Regions from separate parts of the Clostridium sp. DMHC 10 genome, predicted to be linked through region 1. Evidence: a T-box and tRNA genes for the amino acid it is inferred to sense, from the RefSeq annotation. Region 1 holds a T-box; the other holds one or more tRNA genes.
The links. A T-box is a leader RNA that pairs with one kind of tRNA and senses whether it is charged. The one in region 1 lies ahead of AGR56_RS14870 (valine--tRNA ligase), so its partner is inferred to be a tRNA-Val.
Positions count from the first base shown of each region.

Region 1 (4,682 bases):
GTCACCAATCCATTTTCAATTTTTAGAGGAAGCTCTTAGGAGCGAGGGATATAATCTTGATGTGCTTCCATCTGTTGACAAGGATTGTGTTGATGAGGGATTAAAGTATGTGAATAACGATGCATGTTATCCTTCTATAATAGTTACAGGGCAGATGATAGCGGCTCTTAAATCAGGGAAATATGATGTTAATAATACCTCACTTCTTATTTCTCAAACTGGCGGAGGATGTAGAGCAACAAATTATATTGGATTTATAAGAAAAGCAATTAAGGAAGCAGGTTTTGAGAATGTACCAGTGATTGCAATAAGTGCTCAGAAGCTAGAAAGTAACCCTGGAATTACTTACTCCGTTTCAACTGGTATAAAAGCAATTAAAGCCATATTATATGGTGATCTTTTTATGAGAGTTTTATATAAAGTAAGACCTTATGAAAAAATAAAAGGTTCTGCCAATAGTCTTTATAACAAATGGGTTCAAATTTGCAAAGAAGATGTTAAAAATGTGAGAATTAAAAGCTTTAAAAATAATGTTAATAATATAGTATATGAATTTGATAATTTTGAAATAAATCCCGTTGAAAAACCTAAGGTTGGTCTTGTTGGAGAAATACTTGTTAAATTTCATCCTACAGCAAACAATAATATTGTAGATACTATTGAGGCTGAAGGTGCAGAAGCAGTTATGCCTGATCTTATGGATTTTATATTTTATTGTGCGTACAATGAGACTTTCAAAAATAGGTATTTAGGTACTTCAAAAAAAGCTAAAATTATTAGTGATCTTTTGATTAAGGCTATAGAATGGTTTAGAAAACCTATGAAAGCTGCATTAGCTAAGAGTAAAAGATTTGAGCCGCCTAAAGCTATACAAGAACTTGCAAAAGGAGTGTCTGATATAGTTTCCCTTGGAAATCAGACTGGTGAGGGTTGGTTCCTTACAGCAGAAATGGTAGAACTTATAGAAAGCGGTACACAAAATATAATATGCATGCAACCATTTGCCTGCTTGCCTAATCATGTAACTGGGAAAGGTATGATTAAGGAACTTAAAAGAAGGTATCCTAAGGCTAACATATCACCTATAGATTTTGATCCAGGTGCAAGTGAAGTCAACCAGCTTAATAGAATAAAACTTATGCTATCTACAGCATTTAAGAATTTAAATAATGATAATAATCTTGAAACAGCTTCAAAACAAGAGATAGCAGCCTTTAGAAATAGGTAAAACAAGTAAATATTTGTTGTAAAAATTAATTCAATCGTAATTTATAAGAATTGTTAAGCCATTAAATCAGATTACGAAGTACAGATGACAGAGTATAGTGAAGGTTATTTATCCTCCTCACGCCAAATAAATCTAAAGTCATATAAAAAATCTAGTATGATGTTCAACTTATTGAACGAATGTAATATGACATTTAATGTACTCTCTTATCTGTACTCTGATTTAGGGTTGACAACTTTTTTATTCATCATTAAATAATTATTTTAGTGATATAACCTCTTTATTTAATATGCGGAAATATTATTTTTTCACTCTTCTATACCACTTTTTAAATAAGTCAGGTCTTTTTTCTTTTAAAACATTCCAAAATAAATCGAGTGAGTTTACGGTTGTTAAATCCCTAATGAGATGTTTAGGGTAATAGGTTTTTTGGGTATATGAATTTCTGGGATCTATGACCTTTATTGAAGTATTTTCTTGAACAAATATATGTGGAAATCTTACATCTATTTTTTTAAAACCATTTTCTTTTATATAACATAGGAAATTAATGATCTCTATAATTAATTTTTTGAAACACCATGCTTATTGATATATTCTGATATATTTGTTCCGCCGATATATTCCCTTATCATATAATGATTATGAAATTCAAATGGTTTTGGATAATATGGACCATTTATGAGCTTTTTTAATACATAATATTCTTCTTTACATGTTTCTGGGTTTTTAAATATTTTTACGACTCTGCCGTCGTTCATAAGATATACACTGCCACTATGACCTTTACCAAGAAAAGTACATTCATCTAGTCTTATAATAGCATTTGTGTGGCATTTTTTTTCTTTCAATTTTTACACCTTCTTCTAATCTCACGTAAGTGGTAAATTAAGTACCTTAATATTAGAGTATAAAAAATAATAGACAAGTGTTACACTATTTTATATTAAAATATATTGACATAAGTTTAAAATAGTCTATAATATATACATGGTTATTTTATAAAGATGCTTAGATGAAGAGGAGTAGAAGTATAAAACATCTAGAGAGGGAAGTTAGCTTGCTGAAAGGCTTCCTATGTGGATTACTTTGAAGGTAGCTTCGGAGCACTTCTATTGAAATTTATAGTAGATAGAAGCGGTGAATCTCACCGTTATGTATTGAGAGCTTGAAAATAAATGTTACATTTCAAGAATAAAGGTGGTAACGCGCACAGTCGTCCTTTTTGGATTGCTGTGTTTTTTTTATTTGTATTTTTTAGTACACAATTCCAATGTACTTCACAATTAAGAAAGGAGATTTTTTATATGGATGAATCAAATAATATTGCAAAAACGTATAATCCTAAAGAATTTGAGCAAAGAATATATGATTATTGGGAAAGCGAGGGCTTTTTCACACCTAAAGTAGATAAATCAAAAAAACCATATAGTATAGTAATGCCACCTCCAAATATAACAGGAAAACTGCATTTAGGGCATGCTCTTGATAATGCACTTCAGGATTTTCTTATTAGAACAAAAAGAATGCAGGGTTACTGTACATTATGGCTTCCAGGAGAAGATCATGCAAGTATAGCTACAGAAGTTAAAGTTGAAAAGGAACTATTAAAAAAAGGAATTAAGAAAAAAGAAATTGGCAGAGAAGCCTTCTTAGAAAAAGTACATGAATGGTCTAATGAATATAGAGGCAGAATAAGAACTCAGCTTAAAAAGATGGGAGTTTCAGCTGATTTTACAAGAGAAAGTTTTACTATGGATGAAAAATTGAATAAAGCTGTTAAAACTGTATTTGTAAAATTATATGATGAAGGTCTTATATATCAGGGTAACAGGATAACAAATTGGTGTCCTAAATGCCAAACTGCATTATCGGATGCTGAAATAGAATATGAAGAGCAATCAGGTTTTTTCTGGCATATTAACTATCAGGTTGAAGGAAGCGATGAATGTATTGAAATTGCTACTACAAGACCAGAAACACTTCTTGGCGATACAGCTGTTGCAGTAAATCCAAAGGATGAAAGATATACTCATCTTGTTGGAAAAACTCTTATACTTCCGCTTGTAGGTAGAAAAATACCAATTATTGCAGATAATTATGTTGATATGGAATTTGGTACAGGAGCAGTTAAAATAACACCTGCACATGATCCAAATGATTATCAGGTTGGGAAGAGACATAATCTCCCTGAAATAGTTATTTTGAATAATGATGGAACTATAGCAGAAGGTTATGGAAAGTATTCAGGACTTGATAGATATGAAGCAAGAAAATTAATGGTAGAAGATCTTAAAAAGGCAGGCTCACTTGTGAAAATTAGAGAACACGTTCATAACGTTGGTACTCATGATAGATGTGGGAATGTAATTGAACCAATGATTTCTAAACAATGGTATGTAAAAATGGAATCACTTGCAAAGCCTGCTATAGAAGCTGTAAGAAACAAAAAGACTAAATTTGTACCAGAAAGATTTGACAAGATTTATTATAATTGGATGGAAAATATTCAAGATTGGTGCATATCAAGACAACTTTGGTGGGGACATAGAATTCCAGTATGGTATTGCAAGGATTGCGGTGAGATAACAGTATCAGTTGAAACACCTTGCGAGTGCAGTAAATGTAAAAGCAAAAATATTGAGCAAGATAAAGATGTTCTTGACACTTGGTTTAGTTCGGCACTTTGGCCTTTTTCAACTTTGGGGTGGCCAGACAAAACTGAAGATTTGGATTATTTTTACCCAACAAACACACTTGTTACAGGTTACGATATAATTTTCTTCTGGGTAGCAAGAATGATATTCTCAGGAATTCACAATATGAATGATATTCCTTTTGAAAATGTATATATTCATGGACTTGTAAGAGATGCAGAAGGAAGAAAAATGTCAAAATCACTTGGAAATGGAGTAGATCCACTTGATGTTATAGATGAATATGGTGCTGATGCACTTAGGTTTACTCTTATAGTAGGAAATTCAGCAGGAAATGACATAAGATATAAAACTGAAAAGGTTGAAGCAGCGAGAAATTTTGCAAACAAGGTATGGAATGCATCTAGATTTGTATTAATGAATCTCGATAAGAATATAATGGAAAAATACAAGGATTGCAAGGAGTATACTTTAGCTGATAAGTGGATAATGTCAGAGGCTAATAGTCTTGCAAAGGAAGTAACTGAAAATATAGATAAATTTTGAGCTTGGTATAGCAGCACAAAAAGTTTATGATTTTATGTGGAATGAATTTTGTGATTGGTATATAGAACTTGTAAAACCTGCAATGTATGGTGATGATGAAAAGGCTAAGGGTGTTGCCTTTAATGTGCTTTATAATGTTCTTACAATAGGTCTTAAATTACTTCACCCAGTTATGCCTTATATAACTGAAGAAATATATCAACATCTTGGTGGTGAATGTAAATCAATAAGTATTTCTAAATGGCCGGAAT
Region 1 is NZ_LGVB01000015.1:2,665,629-2,670,310, reverse strand. It holds partial or broken gene AGR56_RS14880 (acyl-CoA dehydratase activase-related protein) at 1-1,228, shown strand, start outside; gene AGR56_RS22125 (hypothetical protein) at 1,792-2,079, opposite strand; T-box leader at 2,232-2,455, shown strand; partial or broken gene AGR56_RS14870 (valine--tRNA ligase) at 2,536-4,682, shown strand, end outside.

Region 2 (4,682 bases), 810 kb from region 1:
GGAAATGATATGGGTATAGATTTAGGTACAGCTACCGTTCTTGTATACTTAAAAGGAAAAGGAATAACTTTAAAGGAACCGTCTGTTGTTGCTATAAATCGTAATACAAATGAAGTTTTAGCTGTTGGAGAAGAAGCAAGGCAGATGATTGGAAGGACACCGGGAAACATAGTTGCAATACGTCCATTAAGAGATGGGGTTATTTCTGATTATGATATAACTGAGAAAATGCTTAAACATTTTATACAAAAAGCTTGCGGAAAAAGAAGAATGTCTGCACCTAAGATTGTAATATGTATTCCATGTGAAGCTACTGGTGTAGAAAAGAGAGCAGTAAAAGATGCTGCTGTCAATGCTGGAGCAAAGAAAGTTTGCTTGATAGAAGAACCATTAGCAGCAGCAATAGGTGCTGGACTTGATATTACTAAAGCAAGTGGTAATATGGTGATAGACATTGGTGGTGGTACAACAGATATAGCTGTAATTTCGCTCGGTGGTATGGTAGTTAGAAGTTCAATAAAGATAGCTGGAGATATGTTTGATGAGTCTATCATAAAATACATAAGAAAAAAACATAAATTAATGATTGGTGAAAGAACAGCGGAGGACTTAAAAATAAATATTGGATCGGCCTACAAAAAAGAAATGGAAGAAACTATGGAAATTAGAGGAAGAGACCTTATAACAGGTCTTCCTAAAAATGTTGAGGTTTCTTCAGAAGAGATGAGAGAAGCACTTAAGGATGCTGTAAATTCGATAGCTGATTGCGCCCATTCAGTACTTGAGAAAACGCCACCAGAACTTGCAGCAGATATATCAGATAAAGGAATAACTATGACTGGTGGTGGAGCATTACTAAATGGCTTAGATAAGCTTATTGAGGAAATTACAAGAGTACCTGTATATGTTGCAGAAGATCCTATATCATGTGTGGCTTTAGGAACTGGAAAAGTTCTTGACTATGTAGATAAATTAGATTTAACGGTAGATGATATAACTTTAATAGAATAATAGATGATTTGCAAAATTGGTTATATTTACAATTTTGTAAGCATAACCAAAATAGGGAGAATGTATCTCTCTATTTTGGTTTATAGAATTTTATATAAAAATACATACATATTAATAGGGGTTAATTTTGCTTTGGAATTGAGGCTATATTGTTAAAATTAATATAAAGATAATAGGAATGAAGTATTGCTTGGGTTATGGTTTTTGACATTTGAAATATTAAATTCAAGCGTATATTTCTGTTTGTAAATAGTTCATTACTCTCGCATGAATCTACTATTCCTATTATAGATACTTCACCTACATCTGGAAGTGATTTTCCAACGCCTTTTCCTGGATGTATTGCATAATCGCGTATTTGTATTTCACCTATATTTTCAGCATCTCCTAGGCAAGCATCTATGCCAATGATTGTTGATGAAATATGCTTGCTTTTAATTTCTGATAATCTCTTATCTAAATTTAGAGCATGTATTGGATCGGAAATTGTTCCATAGACATTTAAAGGAAAGAATTTTTCTTTTAGCATTGTGCCTACCATGGGACCAAGACAATCTCCAATACATCTATCTGTTCCAATACATACAATTATTGTGTTATCATTTATATATTTTTGTAGAAAATTGGAAATTTTATAATAGGACATTGGAGCATTGTATAAAGTTCTTATTTTATTCAATAAAATCACCTCCTAATAATCTATATGAGGCTTTTTTAATTAATATTTATTTTTTTATGAGTATAAATGAAAAAATATTGTTAAGTGAAATTAAATTGACTTATCTTTAAATAAGCTATTAGAGGCTTAAGAATTTATGTCATATAAGGAATTATAACTATATGTATAAAAGTGAGAAATAACGAGAAAAAGGTATTTATTTTAAGTTAATTATAAATTATGGTATATAATTAGCGTTGATTTTTTTATAGTATCAAGGTATACTACTATTTGTCGGTGCGAGAGAGAAGCCTTAAGCCGGATGATAAAACTTAATTTAAATGTGGAGGAATTCCCGAGTGGCCAAAGGGGGCAGACTGTAAATCTGTTAGCTCAGCTTTCGATGGTTCGAATCCATCTTCCTCCACCATTAATATGGGCGCTTAGCTCAGCTGGGAGAGCATCTGCCTTACAAGCAGAGGGTCACAGGTTCGAGCCCTGTAGTGCCCACCATATAAAACTTAATAAGCTGGCATAGCTCAATTGGTAGAGCAACTGACTTGTAATCAGTAGGTTGTGGGTTCAATTCCTACTGCCAGCACCAAATGTGGAGGAATTCCCGAGTGGCCAAAGGGGGCAGACTGTAAATCTGTTAGCTCAGCTTTCGATGGTTCGAATCCATCTTCCTCCACCACTAATTGACACAATAGTGTCTTTTGTTTTATACTGAAAAATGATATAATGTAAATAGTATTTATTTGACTCTTATCAAGAGAGGTGGAGGGAAATGGCCCAATGAAACCCGGCAACCGGTGCATGTGCATTAAGGTGCCAATTCCTGCAGTTTCCTGCAAGATAAGAGAGATTTGAATTTAAAAGTCTCTTCTTATTGAAGAGACTTTAATTTTTTATAGGGAGGAATATTAAATGAAGAGATTATTTACATCTGAGTCTGTAACTGAAGGTCATCCAGATAAAATATGTGATCAAGTTTCAGATGCTGTATTAGATGCATTACTTGAAAAAGATAAAAATGCTAGAGTTGCTTGTGAAACAACTGTTACAACTGGAATTGTTAATGTAATGGGTGAAATATCAACTAACTGTTATGTCGATATTCCAAGTGTTGTGAGAAAGACTATAAGGGAAATAGGATATACAAGAGCTAAATATGGATTCGATTGTGATACGTGTGCTGTTGTTACATCTATAGATGAACAATCAAGTGATATTGCAATGGGAGTTGATGAAGCATTAGAGGCTAAAAAAAGGTGAAATGGATAAAATAGACGCAATAGGTGCTGGTGACCAAGGTATGATGTTTGGTTTTGCAACAAATGAAACACCAGAATATATGCCAATGCCAATAGCTCTTGCTCATAAGCTTGCCAAGAGACTTTCTGATGTAAGAAAAGATAACACTATAGATTATCTAAGACCAGATGGTAAAACTCAGGTTACTGTTGAATATGATGATAATAAACCTGTAAGAATTGATGCTGTAGTTGTATCGACGCAGCATAGCCCAAAAGCAACTCATGAACAAATTGAAAAAGATGTTATTGAGAAAATTATAAAACCAGTGATACCTGCTGAGCTTCTAGATAAGGATACTAAATATTATATAAATCCTACGGGAAGATTTGTTATTGGAGGACCTCAAGGCGATTCAGGACTTACTGGAAGAAAGATAATCGTTGATACTTACGGTGGATATGGTAGACATGGTGGTGGAGCTTTTTCAGGAAAAGACCCTACAAAAGTTGATAGATCTGCTGCTTATGCTGCAAGATGGGTAGCTAAGAATCTTGTGGCAGCAGGTGTTGCAGATAAGCTAGAAATTGAACTTGCATATGCAATAGGTGTTGCAAAGCCTGTTTCTATAGAAATTGATACTTTTGGAACAGGAAAAATTTCAGATGATAAAATAGTTGAAATAGTTCAAAAGGTTTTTGATTTAAGACCTGGAGCAATAATAAGGGATTTAGATCTTAGAAGACCTATATATAAGCAAGTAGCAGCTTATGGACATTTTGGAAGAACTGATATTGATGTTCCTTGGGAAAAGTTAAATAAGGTTGAAGAAATAAAAAAATTATTTTAAATATGGTGTTATAGTGAAACTACTGTGAAATTTAAGCTATTTATGTACCAAAATACCAATCTTCAAGGGATTATGGTGCACATATAGTTTGTAATTGAGCTAGTTTCACTGTAAGCAAAACAATTTAAAAGTGTAAGAAAACTAATGTTATGATATGCCATCTTGCGGTAGACAGTTAAAATAATAAAACTGTTTATTTCAAGAAAGGCATATTTTTTATGAAATTATAAAAGTGATGGTAATTGAGAAAATTATGAAAAAACGTTATAATAGCTAAGTAGGGATATGATAGGAGTATCTCTTTTTTAACTAAAGTACTTTAATAGTAAGGAGATTTAATATGGAAGAACTTCAGTGTGTGGTTGAGTCAATCGTATTTAAAAATGAAGAAAATGGTTATGTGGTTGCAATAACCGAAGATGAAAATTCTAAGAAAATAACCATAACTGGATGTATACCATATATAATGGAAGGACAATCACTTAAAATTTCAGGAGAATGGACTGTTCATCCACAATTTGGTCAACAATTTAAGGTAGAAAAATGCGATGAAATTTTACCAAATTCACTAGTTGGAATTGAAAAATATTTAGCATCAGGAGTTATTTCAGGTATAGGGCCTGTAACAGCAAAAAAAATAGTTGATAAGTTTGGTGACAAAACACTTGAGGTACTTGACAATGACGTATATAGGTTAAGGGAGATTGATGGTATAGGAGACAAAAAAATAGAACTTATATATGAATCTTATTCTCAACAAAGAGAAATAAGAAATATAATGATATTTCTTCAAACCTATGGAGTTACTCCAAATCAGTGTGTAAAAATATACAAAAAATATAAATCAAAAGCTATAGAAGTGGTTAAAGAGAATCCATACATACTTACGGACACAATAGCAGGGATTGG
Region 2 is NZ_LGVB01000015.1:1,852,744-1,857,425, forward strand. It holds gene AGR56_RS10980 (rod shape-determining protein) at 1-1,011, shown strand, start outside; gene yyaC (spore protease YyaC) at 1,133-1,690, opposite strand; tRNA gene AGR56_RS10990 (tRNA-Tyr) at 2,015-2,099, shown strand; tRNA gene AGR56_RS10995 (tRNA-Val) at 2,107-2,182, shown strand; tRNA gene AGR56_RS11000 (tRNA-Thr) at 2,198-2,273, shown strand; tRNA gene AGR56_RS11005 (tRNA-Tyr) at 2,279-2,363, shown strand; SAM riboswitch class I at 2,432-2,531, shown strand; partial or broken gene metK (methionine adenosyltransferase) at 2,597-3,773, shown strand; gene AGR56_RS11015 (ATP-dependent RecD-like DNA helicase) at 4,114-4,682, shown strand, end outside.
Region 2: it has a tRNA-Val gene. The T-box ahead of AGR56_RS14870 (valine--tRNA ligase) is inferred to sense a tRNA for this amino acid. The anticodon was not compared.